DNA from 2 places in the Longicatena sp. 210702-DFI.1.196 genome. Region 1 is predicted to be linked to the other one. Evidence: a T-box and tRNA genes for the amino acid it is inferred to sense, from the RefSeq annotation. Region 1 holds a T-box; the other holds one or more tRNA genes.
What was found. A T-box is a leader RNA that pairs with one kind of tRNA and senses whether it is charged. The one in region 1 lies ahead of tyrS (tyrosine--tRNA ligase), so its partner is inferred to be a tRNA-Tyr.
Positions count from the first base shown of each region.

Region 1 (6,883 bases):
TAAATGGGAAAGAAAGTAATCGGTTTGTATCGAAGCAGCGCAAGACAAGAGAAGAAATAGAACAATTCTTGAATCAAGTAAATCAATGACGCAGAAAGGGTGAGGAAAATGTCGTTATGGAAAAAAGTTACTTCCTTTCTGTTTGAAGAAACAGAGGCAGATATCATTGCAGAAGATGATTTGGAAGCAATTTCTTTAAAAGAGAAAGAAGCAAAAACAGTGGATAAAGAACCGCAAAATACGCCGAAACAAGCGGATCTAGAAAGTGTTAAAAAGGAACAGACGCCAATCAAGCAGGAGACGAGAAAGTTTGTCAGTATTGATTTAGAGACAAAAAAAGAACCAGCAAAAGAAGTAAAACAACCAAAAGAGACAATAAAAAGTCGACCTGTTATGAAAAAAGAAGAAAAGAAAGAATATGAGTTTACACCGGTGATTTCGCCGATTTTTGGAGCGAAAGAAGAAAACGCAAAAGCGAAGACTTCAACGAAGACACCTAATGTCAATATGCCACGCGCTCGCAAACGTAAGGAAAATCCGTTAGGGACAATTATATCACCGTATTATGGTGTGAATGAATTGGAAGAATTTGAAGAAGAAGCGAAAAAAGATATTGAAGAAAAAGCCAAAAGTAAGCAGGAAGAAATCATCATGACGGAAACAAGGGATGAGCTTTCATCACAAGAAATGCCGGCAGATTTATTACAAAAGGTAGAAGAAGAGGAAGAACATACGTTACCCTTGGAAGCTATTTTAGCAGATGATGATACGGATACTGAAGATTTGTTGCAAATTTCGCTGTTTGGCGATTCTACGCCAATCAAAGAGGCTGAATCTAATATAAAAGATGTAACGGAAAAATAAAGGGAGTGTAAACGTAATATGGAATATTATTTTATTGGTATCAAGGGAAGCGGTATGGCATCTTTAGCTACGATCGTCTTTGACCGCCATGAACAAGTGAGCGGTTCGGATATTGATAAATATATCTTTACCCAAAAACCTTTAGAGGAACGACATATTCCGATTTACCATTTTGATGAGAATAACATTAAAGAAGGAATGACAATCATCATTGGCAATGCTTTTAATGAAAGCAATCCGGAAGTGAAAAAAGCCATGGAATTGGCCAAGCAAGGAAAAGTGCAGGTATACTGGTATCATGATTTTTTAGGGCAGTTGGTCGAAGAATATACAAGTATCAGTGTTGCCGGTACCCATGGTAAGACCACAACGACAGGCATGATTTCTCATGTGATGGCCGAAGTAGCACCAACTGGTTTTTTGATTGGTGATGGTACAGGAGATATGCCGGATGATGGTGAATATTTTGTCTTAGAATCCTGTGAATATCAGCGTCACTTTTTGGCTTATAAACCGCAATACGCGATCATTACGAATATTGAATTGGATCATGTGGATTATTATAAAAATATGGAAGATTATCGCGATGCATTTGAAACCTTTGCCAATCAAGTAAAAAAAGGTATTGTACTGTTTGGTGATGATGAAGAAGTGCGTCGCCTGCACGTCAAAACGAAGCATTTGTATTATGGTTTACAGGATGACAATGACGTACAAGCTGTTCATGTTATACAAAATGAAGAAGGTATGTCTTTTGATGTTTTATATAAAAAAGCGTACTTTGGCAGTTTTAAATTACCGTTTGTTGGGAAACCTTTATTGTGGAACAGCCTAGGGGTAATCGCTTTAGGAATCATGGAAGGATTACAACCGGCAGTGTTACAGGAAGGATTGGCAAGTTTTCCGGGAGTAAAACGCCGTTTTACGATAGAAGAAAAAAATGGTAATGTGTATATTGATGATTATGCACATCATCCAACTGCTGTTAAGTATATGATTGAGGCTGCTCGCATTAAGTATCCTGATAAAAAAATCATTGCGATATTTAAACCGGATCGTTATTCTCGTATCTATTATTTTATGGATCGTTTTGCCCAAGAATTAGATCAAGCTGACGAGACATATTTATGCCATTTTCCTGAAAATGCCGCAAAAGAGCCAGGAATCAATATTACGATACAAGATTTAGCAGATCGTTGCGCGCATGCTCAAGTGATTCAAGAAGATGAAACAGCGGCTAAGTTTTTAGCAGATCGCGGCCCTGCAGTATATCTGTTTATGAGCAGTAAAGATATTTATAAATTAAAAAATATTGTAAAAAGTTTTCAGTAAACTTGTAAATGTTTACAAAATAAGGTAAAATATAAAAAGAGGTGTTTCTATGGGTTTAGATCAGTTATTGGAATTAACGAGTAATGTTGCCGCTAAGGCATTACCGATTGTAGGTGTTATCGTCCTGATATTTCTGGTTATCTTTGTCAGGCATCTGATCGTGTTATTAAAAAGTGCGAATGAAGCAGTGATCAGTATGAAAAAAACACTCGATACGACAAACAAAGAATTGGAAACACTGGAAAAGCCTTTACAGACTTTAAATGAATTAAGTGAGACTGTTGACAGTGTGCATGAAGCAAGCAAACATGCTGTTCGCAGTACGATGGTGATGGTGATTGAAAATTTCTCTTTGATTAAAGATTGGATTTTACATCATATGGGAAAAGATGGCAGCGATGAGCAACAGGAAGAAGCCTGTGAGCAGGAGGTGCATACTTCATGAGCGATGAAAGCCAGCATGTTGATGACATGGAAAAAGAAACGCGTTATACCATTATTCAAATGGAAGATGACGAGGATAATGAAAATGCCTCTTCAATTTTTGCGGATGCCAAAATAGAACTAAGTCGGATGTACGCAGAATTTCGTCAGTGGATAAAAAATAATGTGAATGCGCAGGAAACAACACAGCGTTTAGAAAAACTGAAGACTGATACGGCCTTGTTATTGGAAACAACGAAACAGAAAGTAGCAGCCTTTAATCAGCGTGAGGATGTAAAAAATGGCAAGGAAAAACTGAATGAAATGACGGGCAAAGTGACGAATGCATTCAGTGATGGTGTAGATGAGCTTATGAAGAAGGACTATGTTGTGAAAACGATGGATACCATTACGGACACGGTTAGTGCTATTCGTGAAGATGAGCGCGTTAAGAAGAATGTAAAGAAGCTAAAAAAGGGTACGCTGAAAGCAGCGGAAAAAGCCTTTGAAGGGTTACAACGTGTCTTAGACACGAAGGATGAAGACGATTAGTCAGAAGGGATAAGTGTTATGAAACGAATTACCATTTATGATGTAGCAAAAGAAGCAGATGTTTCACTGGCAACCGTTTCCCGTGTTATCAACGGTTCTGAAGTTGTCCGTGAAGACACACGTGTGAAAGTGCAGGAGGCAATTGAAAAATTAGGCTATAAACCGAATGCGATTGCTCAAGGATTGGCACTTCAGAAAACGACGACGATTGCTCTGATCGTACCAGAAGCAAGCTATTTCTATACGGGACAGATTATTAATGGTTTGATTGATGTGGCAAAAATTTATAAATATAATCTGATGCTGCATACAACGACGGAAGGCATTACTGAAATGAATGATATTATTGAAAATATCATCAAATCCCGTGTGGATGGTGTTGTGATTTTCAATGATAAGCTAAATAAGGAAGAATTGAATCAGTTAACAAAATATCAAGTTCCCATTGTTGTCATCGGTAATAAGATGAGTGATGAAACTGTTGGTTCTGTTTATGTGGATTACTCCAGCCTTGTTTATGATTATGCAATGGATTGCATCGCAAAAGGGAAAAAACGTTTGGCATTGATTGAGGATCGTAAGAATCCAGCAATGATCAAACAACTTCGTGATGGATTATCACGTGCTTATAAAGAAAACGGTATGGAATTTGACGGCTATATTGAAATTCCTAAGGAATATCGTTCCTCTTACTTATTTTTGAAAGAATATGTGAAGGATGGCGTCCCTTATGATGTCGTCATTACGTATCGTGATTCTCAAGCTATGGCGGTTATGAACACCGTGAAAGAAGCAGGAATGAATATTCCGGATGATGTGGAATTGGTATGTATCTTAGATAGTAAATATAACTCTATGGCACGCCCTCAGATTTCTGGCTTTAAAATTCCAGATTATGATTTAGGTGCTGTTGCTATGCGTTTATTGACAAAGATGCTAACGGATGAAAATGATGTTCCAGATAAAGAAATCGAATTGAGCTATATTTTCACTCCACGTAAATCAACCAAGTAATCATTGCTTGACAAAGTAAAAAATTACATTATACTTAATACTACAACAGCTATGATAAGAAAGAGTACATAAGGAAATGAGCACAGAGAAGCGGCTGGCTGGTGAAAAGCCGCAGTCAGGAACTTATGGAATACACCTTGGAGCTGCTTTATGAAAAGTAAAGCCGTATGCTCACGTTATGAGCTTGAGAGCCTCATGTTATGAGGAACTAAGGTGGTACCACGCAAATAAAAAACGGCGTCCTTGGATAAGGACGCTTTTTTAATGGCTGAGAAAGGAATAGACTATGAATATTTATGAAGAATTGGTATGGAGAGGCTTAATTAAAGATTGCAGCTCACCGAAAATTGAAAACATGCTGAATAATGAAAAGGTCACTTTTTATATTGGTACTGATCCTACCGGAGACAGCTTGCATATTGGACATTATTCATCCTTTTTAATTTCTAAGCGTTTAAAACAGGCAGGGCACAATCCGATTTTGTTAGTTGGTGGAGGAACAGGGTTAATTGGCGACCCTAAGCCAACAGCAGAACGCGCTATGATATCAAAAGATGAAGTTGCGCATAACTTTGCATGTCTAAAGAAACAGGCGCAGGATGTATTTGGCTTTGAAGTTGTAAATAACTACGATTGGATTAAGGATATCAATACTTTGGATTTCTTGCGCGATTATGGGAAATATTTTAACATTAATTATATGTTGAATAAAGATATTGTTGCTCGTCGATTGGATGAAGGAATTACGTATACAGAATTTTCTTATATGATCTTACAGGCGTTGGATTTTATGCATTTGTATGAAAACCGCAACTGTATCATGCAAGTAGCAGGACAAGATCAGTGGGGGAATATCACAGCCGGTATTGAATTGATTCGTAAGAAATTAGGTAAAGAAGCATATGGGTTTACAATGCCATTGGTAACTAAGGCGGATGGAACAAAGTTTGGCAAAAGCGAAGGCAAGGCGATTTGGCTGGATAAAAATAAAACATCTTCTTATGAACTGTATCAGTTCTTGGTGAATAGTGAAGATAGTAAGGTTATTGAATATTTAAAGACATTGACCTTCTTAAGCCGCGAAGAAATTGAAGATTTAGAAGAAAAGACAAAGATAGATGCGGGACGCAGAGAAGCACAAAAGGCACTTGCGAAAGCCGTCGTTATTGATTTGCATGGTGAAGAGGAATATGAAAAAGCATTAAAAATTACGAATGCTTTCTTCAAAGGAAATATTAAAGATTTAACCAGCGATGAACTCGAGGATGCGTTGCATGGTTTTGATAGTATCGCAGTGGATGATCATATGCCGTTACTTGATGTCTTAGTACAAGCGAAAATTGCTAGTAGTAAACGTGAAGCAAGAGAATGGATCAAGCAAGGTTCTATTCAAATCAATGGTGAACGTATAAAAGACTGTGAATTTATCGTAAGCTCAACACATGCAATCACAACGAATAAAACCATTATCAAACGCGGGAAACGTAATTATTATGTAATTACACAATAAGATAAACAAAGAATTTCAAACAGATATACTTATGAAATCCCACGTTTCAATATGAAAGATTATATATATATGAGAAAAAAGCACATACAGAAATAGTATCTGATGTGCTTTATTTATTAGTGAATGAAAGCTGCTGGTGATAAAATTGCTTTATAAAACACAGGCCTGATATGCATAGGGCTAGACCTATACCGGTATAAAAAGATTTTATGCATACTGTTGGCCATACATGGCTTATTCTTAATAAAATACCACCGCTCATCATACAAAACATGATGATGTATGATTTTCTATCGAAAAATTGTAATATATGCATATAAGCATGGGCATAACGTAAGATTCGATTTGTATGCTTATGAATGAGTTTGCGAAAAATAGCAAAATAGAAAACAAGAAAGGTCAAGATCGTTGCTAGCATCATCCATAAAGTAAGAACAGAAGTGGATTGATAGCCGATATTTAGTATATTAATACCCGCTAGCAACCAAATGAAGCCGGCTAGTAACAAAAGGTAGTTTTTAGGGATATACATTCGTTTACGCATCTTTCACACTCGCTTTCAATATAAACAGGAAAAGAAGAAGACCGATACCTGTTAGGATATGGCCGATACCGGAAACACCGGAGATCATAGCGTTAACAGTATTGGTTAGTTCATTACCATTTACTTGTGTGATACCGCGCAGAAAGAGCATGAGGGAAGTTAATAAGACACCGGGATGATAGAGAATAAGAAATAGCCGATAATGTTTTTGTTTTTCGATATGAAATTGATGAATGGCAAATGTCACGATGAGAAACATGACCATTCCCAGCAGAAAGAGATGGGTATGTACAAAGGCAAGTGTTGTCCTGCCGTCAAATCCCATGAATTTGGTGTATTCGCGATAAAAGATACCACCAATCATGGCGAGAATTGCATAAAGTATAGCGTAGTTTACTGTTCTTTTCATAATGATAGAACTCCTTTCTTATGATGCTAAATAATGGAATTGCTTTATCATGCTTCGCCTTTTTAATAGAGAGGGTTTCAAAAAATAACAATGGTTAGATAGAGAATATGAAAGCCTATTTCCATTATTTATTGTTTGCAAAGCATTGTTGCTGAACTTTGTTCGTTGTAACGTGAAATTATGTTGATTTCGCATATAATAAGCGATATAACATTTCTTTTGTGAATTGACAGTT
Region 1 is NZ_JAJCPX010000020.1:25,402-32,284, reverse strand. Features, by position in the region: gene LI241_RS09540 (co-chaperone YbbN) at 1-89, shown strand, start outside; gene LI241_RS09535 (hypothetical protein) at 109-864, shown strand; gene murC (UDP-N-acetylmuramate--L-alanine ligase) at 883-2,196, shown strand; gene LI241_RS09525 (hypothetical protein) at 2,246-2,641, shown strand; gene LI241_RS09520 (hypothetical protein) at 2,638-3,171, shown strand; gene LI241_RS09515 (LacI family DNA-binding transcriptional regulator) at 3,190-4,185, shown strand; T-box leader at 4,228-4,433, shown strand; gene tyrS (tyrosine--tRNA ligase) at 4,472-5,695, shown strand; gene LI241_RS09505 (DUF2871 domain-containing protein) at 6,232-6,648, opposite strand; gene LI241_RS09500 (TetR/AcrR family transcriptional regulator) at 6,827-6,883, opposite strand, start outside.

Region 2 (6,883 bases), on a different contig from region 1:
GGTTGTCGCCCCAGACTGCCTTGGGGACAAAGCTTGCCGAACTTCCAAAAAGATCCATCTCCGATTCTCCGTATTTTAGAGTTGCTAAAAGCAGACCCTTCACTGTATGTTCGTAAAAGTGTAGCCAATAACCTGAATGATATATCAAAAACACATCCTGATTTAGTGGTGAAGGTTGCTAAGGATTGGTATGGTAAAGACATGAATACAGATTGGATTATCAAACACGGGTGCAGGACACTTCTTAAAAAGGGCAATAGCGAAGTGCTTCGTATTTTGGGATTATCAGATGCTGGCTGTGTCAGAGTTAATGCTTTTTCACTAGAAACTGTATCTGTTCCTGCAGGGGGTATTTTGACTTTTTCCTTCGAGCTTGAGGCTGAAAAGAAAACTAAGGCACGGCTGGAATATGGAATTGATTATGTTAAAGCAAACGGTAGGCAGAACCGTAAAATATTCCAAATATCCGAGCTTGTTTTCAAGGAAAAGGAAAAGAGGTATTACACAAAAACACATTCCTTTGCGGATACAAGTACAAGGAAACATTACCCTGGAATCCATTCAATTACGCTTATAGTTAATGGTACTGAGCGGGGTACACTAGAGTTTGAAGTATTGGCGGCAAAATAGAATTTGCAGGAGGTGTAAAATGAAGAACAAAGGAATGAAGTTTGAATTTTCAGCAAAGCCATATCATTATTCTGCGACAGAAGGAATGTTTTTGTTTCTCTTCCAAAAGAAATATCTATAGATATAAGAAATATTTTTAAATGTTTAGAAGAAGGTTGGGGTCGATTAAAAGTAACAGCAATAATTGGTAATACACAATGGCAAACTGCTATTTGGTTTGATACAAAGCAGGATACTTATTTACTTCCACTTAAAGCGGCAGTTAGAAAAAAAGAATGTATTGAACTTAATAAACCTTTGCAAGTTATTGTCTGTGTTTAATTTAAAAAGGAAATCTAAATACCTCACTGTGATATAGGATATTAGGAGATTTATTAAATCATCCTATAATCATCACATTAAAGATAGATTTCCTTTCTTTTAGTAGTCAGATGTTAGTACTAATAGAATATCCTTACCGTCTTTTCTATTTATAATACTAATGATTAATTTTATAATTTCAAACTATTTTCAACTATTTTCAAAAGCAATGCGACGCTTTTCTCCATTTCATTTATGGAAACATATTCATATTTACCGTGATAGTTATAACCACCGGTTCCTAAGTTAGGACAAGGGAGACCTTCATATGTCAGGCGTGCTCCATCAGTACCACCACGAATAGCTGCGGAAGCAGGCTGTAAACCTATTTCTTCCATAGATTTTTTTACCAACTCAATAATATTCATATTTTGTTCGATGATTTGACGCATATTTGCATAACTATCCGTTATCTGTAATGTAATCGTATTTTCAGGATACTTTTTATTTAAGTAATCAGCTATGCGCTTAAAGTCTTCTTTTTGTTGTTCAAATAATGTTTCATCATGATTACGAATAATATAAGACATATGCGCGTGTTCACATTCTCCATGCATATCAGTTAAATGATTAAATCCTTCATAACCTTCTGTATATGCTGGGTTTTGTTCAACAGGCAACATGGAATGAAATTCCATTCCAACTAAAAGAGCATTTATCATCTTGCCTTTAGCGGAACCTGGATGAATGCTTAATCCTTGTATATCCAATACTGCACTAGCTGCATTAAAGTTCTCATAATCAATAAACTCAACTTCGCCGCCATCTACTGTATAGGCGAAATCCGCATCAAATGCTTTCACATTAAAGTGATCTGTACCTCTGCCTACTTCTTCATCAGGGGTAAATGCTATTTTTATATCACCATGCGGTAAGTTTTTTTGAATAATTGTTTCTAGCATAGTCATTATTTCGGCTATACCGGCTTTATCATCAGCGCCTAGTAAGGTTGTTCCATCAGTAACAATTAGGTTCTCACCAATATTACGATTTAGGCTTTCAAAATCATTTGGCCCCATATGAATATTTAATTTTTCATTCAAAATGATATCAGAGCCATCATAATTTTCAATTATTCTTGGTTTTACATTTTCACCACTCATATCAGGTGAAGTATCCATATGAGCTATAAATCCTATTTTAGGACAATTAGCCTCGCAATTGGCAAGTAAACTTCCATATACAATACCAAATTCATCTACATATGCATTTGTAACACCAATATTTTTCAACTCATCTACTAAGTATTTTGCCAACTTTAATTGTTTTAAAGAACTTGGTGTTGTTTGTGAGTTCTCATCAGATTGAGTGTCAAAAGTGACATATTTTAAAAATCTTTCTTGTACTTTCATATCTATCCTTCTTTTATATTGTAAATGACTTATAAATGTTATTTACATAATTTCCTTTCTTAGAAGAATTATACAATGAAACAAGCAAGAAAGCCAAGTATTACTCTTCAAATTCAATACGGTATCTATCTAATTTATGATATATAGAAGCATAATCATCTTTCATAATGGCAATCGTCTTTTCTGTTTCATCATCCAAAATGAAATTTCGTGCGTCAAAATCATGCAATGCTTTTGCTCCCATTTCCATATTATGAACAGCCACTTTCAATACTTCTTTATCACTATCAACCGTTAAATTTTTAATATGTGATATGACATCTGTGATTGTACCCATAATTCCTGCTGAGTCAATAGGTTCGCCTCCATGGGCTAATATTAATCCTGTTAAAGATTTTTCATGAATGTGTAGCATGAGTAAAATTTCATCAAATTCTTTATGCAATGTTTCACTTTTGATTTTTTCACGCAAATCTTCAAATATGGATGCACCCATATGTGTTCCTTTCAATAGTTGATTTAATTCTTCTAATAATTTATCTTCCATACTTTTCACCTCACGATTATTATGGAGTTCATTCTTTATGTCTATTCTCAAATGTGTACGTGCCGAGAAAAAGCCATGCTCAGCACGTACCATATAGGGTTCGAACCACATGGCTTTTTTTCCATTGGCTATGCCTTTGGATATGGATGTGCCTTCACCCGTCCTGTAGCGGTATCTATGAGATACTACAGGCCGATTCAGAAGAATCAAAGTGCATGGAGGATGTTAATAGCTGCAACAACATCACGATGTCCATGATATCCGCACTTACATTGATAGGTTCGATCTTTTGGTTTATTTATTCGCCCGCATTTAGGACATTTTTTTGATGTATTATATGGATTTACATATCTAACTTCAATACCGGCGAGTTGAGCTTTATATGTAATAAATTGTTGAAGTCTTTGATAAGACCATAAATAGGCATTAGAGACTTGCCTGACATTAAAGCGATCATGGATAGAGGTTAATTTTTCTAGATATATCATTCCTACATCATTTTCCAAAGCATAAGAAATTATGTCTTTTGAAATCTTATGATCTTGATCAGCCAAGACATTATGTAGTTTATGCCGGAATTGGCGCAATTTCTTAAACTGCTTTCTTCGTTGCATTTCTTGTATATGACGTTTATATTTACGTAGATAAAATTGGCGTTGCCTACCATTTCCAAAAAAACGATAATGCTGATTATCAAGAGCAGCAACTGCGGGTACTTTCATTCCTATATCAATACCTATTGTTTTACGACTTGTTGAAAAAATGATGGGAATATCTACATTTATAAAGGCATACCAGTTTTCTTGAATATGCATTAATTCTAAATTCATCATTTTACCCCTAGCTAACTGCATTAAAGGTTGTTCATTATGATACATAGGAAGATCAATGAATCTTTTATGTTCAAGAAGACCTAACTCTAGCTGCAGGAGATCACCGTTTAGGCGATAGGAGGAGTTGCTCCAACAGCTAGAGCAGCGGATCTTTCGGCTATTTTTACATCCACAACGATATTCGTATTCTTTTTTAGCAAAATCGAGTACTAAGTGTTTGCTATGAAAAGAGATATGATTACTAATATTTTTATATAGATATTCGTAACTATGATTTTCTTTTATAAAAATATCGGCTATGCGTTTTATCTCTTTATGATATATAGTTTCATACCAAGTTAAGCAGTGCTTTAAGTGTTCATTTAAATCTAATGATAGTTTGATCGTTATGTACATTTGATTTCACCTAGATTTCCCTTCACTTATATATACGATTCTAAAATAGAAAATCGTAATTTTTGGTGAATTTTTTTTAATTTCAATAAAACATTGAATTTATAATACTATTTCTTACATTTCCACCCTTTTATATTTATATTATGAATTCGTGCCGCAGAGGGTCTATGTACACGTTTCTCCACCATATTCTTATTAAATAGAGCCCAAGTCCTAGGACTTGGCCATCTTAGCGTTCTTAAGAGCGCAATAGCCAAGCGAAACACGTTATTATTACCCCAGCCGAGGCACTATCAAGAAGCATCTGACTTTTTCGATATCGCCAAGGTCACCAACACTTTAGACTATTTAGTGACATTCAGCCTTCCTTTCTTTACTATGAACTCCATTGTCATTCTCAAGCTAACATGAATAGTGATTCTCATCACATCAAAAAAAGCAATCAGTGTATGATTGCTTTATTGAACTATATGGAGCGGGTGATGAGAATCGAACTCACGTAGTCAGCTTGGAAGGCTGAAGTTCTACCATTGAACTACACCCGCAACATTTAAATGGTGACCCGTGGGCGATTCGAACGCCCGACCCTCTGATTAAAAGTCAGATGCTCTACCAACTGAGCTAACGGGTCATTTATAATGTTGATTTTTTAAAATGGCTGGGGTAACTGGACTCGAACCAGTGGAATGCCAGAGTCAAAGTCTGGTGCCTTACCGCTTGGCTATACCCCAATAAGAGATGGTGGGGGGGGACGGATTCGAACCGCCGAACCATAAGGAACTGAGTTACAGTCAGCCGCGTTTAGCCTCTTCGCTACCCCCCCAGCTCTATTTATTAAGAATGGTGCCGACTATAGGAATTGAACCCACAACCTACTGATTACAAGTCAGTTGCTCTACCAATTGAGCTAAGTCGGCACATTTATGGTGGAGGCTAAGGGACTTGAACCCCTGACCCTCTGCTTGTAAGGCAGACGCTCTCCCAACTGAGCTAAGCCTCCACATAATTTATGCAATCACTGATTTCCTGAGTCCTTTCCATCAGCGCCTTAATATAATACCATCTGTTTATTTTTCTGTCAACAATTTTTTAAAACTTTTTTATATTTTTTTCAACACACTTTTATAATGCATAATCTTCCCATTTTAAAGCCTTTTTATATTGCCTAAGGATTGATTTTTTTAAAATAAGTTGAAGCTATAACATATATTTTTACTTGACCTCTAAACGGCTCAGACATTCCCGGATGCCTGCCTCCTTCATTTTCTAATATCGCGATAACATTGTCAGCTTCACCTTTTTCCACGCCAAGTAATAAAACAATATCACCATATTGTAAAAACTCTCCATTGCAACCAATTTCAGTAGCAGAATAACCATGCTTAACAAGTAATGATGTAATATTATCTGAATATTCTTCACTAGCTATGATTAAGATTAATTCCATCTTATACACCTCTTGTAATATGATAACATATTTCAATTATTATTTCCGCCACTTTCTAAAAACTAATTATAAAATAGAGAATCATCATGATTCTATCAAAAAAGCCAAAGTATTTTCCATTCATATCGTCAACCTTGGCTTACTATTCTATATACAGATAAACTTTTCACTTACTGTTAAATAATGATGATCCTTACCATATATTAAATTTCGTCAATAACATCATCTAAATCATTGATGATGATATCCTCTTTACTCAAAATCTCATCACATTCATCACATACATAAGCAATATGTATGTTAGAGCCACAGCTTTTATGTTTTAAACATTTATAACTTTTATTCAGATGCTTATCTCCCCATAATAATATAGCATTATAAATATCATCTAAATCACTAGATTTCTCTGTTAACAAATATTGATATCTAGGAGGATGTGTTGAATATAATTCACATGTAAGTAAATCATCTTCACATAACCCTTTTAGTCTCTCCGATAAAAGATTTGTAGGGATACCGACTAAATGTTTTTGTATATCTTTGAATGTATGACACCCTTCTTTTACTGCATGTAAAATCAATAAAGTCCATTTATCTCCAATTAAGTTCAGTGTTTGTGCTATATTACATTTTAAATCATATTGTTTTTTCATGTCATCACCTTTTCCCTATAACTTTCTTATACTAATTAGCATTTAACGTTTTTAAAATCATATTCTCCATCATTTCCATTGTCAAAGCACCTTCGATATATCCATAAGGTTTCCCTTCTTTGTCTAGCATAAAAGTAGTCGGCATACTACCAATACCAAATGTTGAATAAATAAATCCATCATCAAATAAAACAGGTACTGTCAGAGCATTATCCGAAATGAATTCTTTTAAATCAGATTTACCCTTTTCTTGCCCACCTGGATAAACAATTGTCAGAATTGCCACATGCTTATCACTTCTATATTTCTCATAAAGTTTTTGAATATTTGGCAGCTCACCACGGCAAGGCGGGCACCATGTCGCCCAAAAATTCAGAAAGACAACTTTACCTTTGTAATCCTCAAGTTTGATAATCTTATCATGTTGATCTTTTAATTCATAACTGCCTAACTGCTGCAATAATGCTTTCTCCTGTTCACTATTTTTCTCATCTTTATTCTCTCCACCATCTTCTTTTTTATCTTCATTCTTATCTTTAATCATAGCATTATTACTGCTTTGTGTCATGTAATTACTGATAAAGTTCATTTTACCGCTTACCATTGATACACCAAAAAATATTAATATGATTGCTCCTAATTTTACTGTATAGTTCATAATACTC
Region 2 is NZ_JAJCPX010000002.1:120,719-127,601, forward strand. Features, by position in the region: gene LI241_RS01645 (DNA alkylation repair protein) at 1-630, shown strand, start outside; gene LI241_RS15935 (DUF1905 domain-containing protein) at 754-951, shown strand; gene pepT (peptidase T) at 1,122-2,342, opposite strand; gene LI241_RS01660 (DUF2383 domain-containing protein) at 2,443-2,889, opposite strand; gene LI241_RS01665 (RNA-guided endonuclease TnpB family protein) at 3,096-4,118, opposite strand; tRNA gene LI241_RS01670 (tRNA-Gly) at 4,590-4,663, opposite strand; tRNA gene LI241_RS01675 (tRNA-Lys) at 4,674-4,749, opposite strand; tRNA gene LI241_RS01680 (tRNA-Gln) at 4,774-4,849, opposite strand; tRNA gene LI241_RS01685 (tRNA-Tyr) at 4,858-4,941, opposite strand; tRNA gene LI241_RS01690 (tRNA-Thr) at 4,960-5,035, opposite strand; tRNA gene LI241_RS01695 (tRNA-Val) at 5,043-5,118, opposite strand; gene LI241_RS01700 (cyclic-di-AMP receptor) at 5,284-5,565, opposite strand; gene LI241_RS01705 (helix-turn-helix domain-containing protein) at 5,769-6,218, opposite strand; gene LI241_RS01710 (cytochrome c biogenesis protein CcdA) at 6,250-6,883, opposite strand, start outside.
Region 2: it encodes a tRNA-Tyr, which carries the amino acid that the T-box ahead of tyrS (tyrosine--tRNA ligase) is inferred to sense. The anticodon was not compared.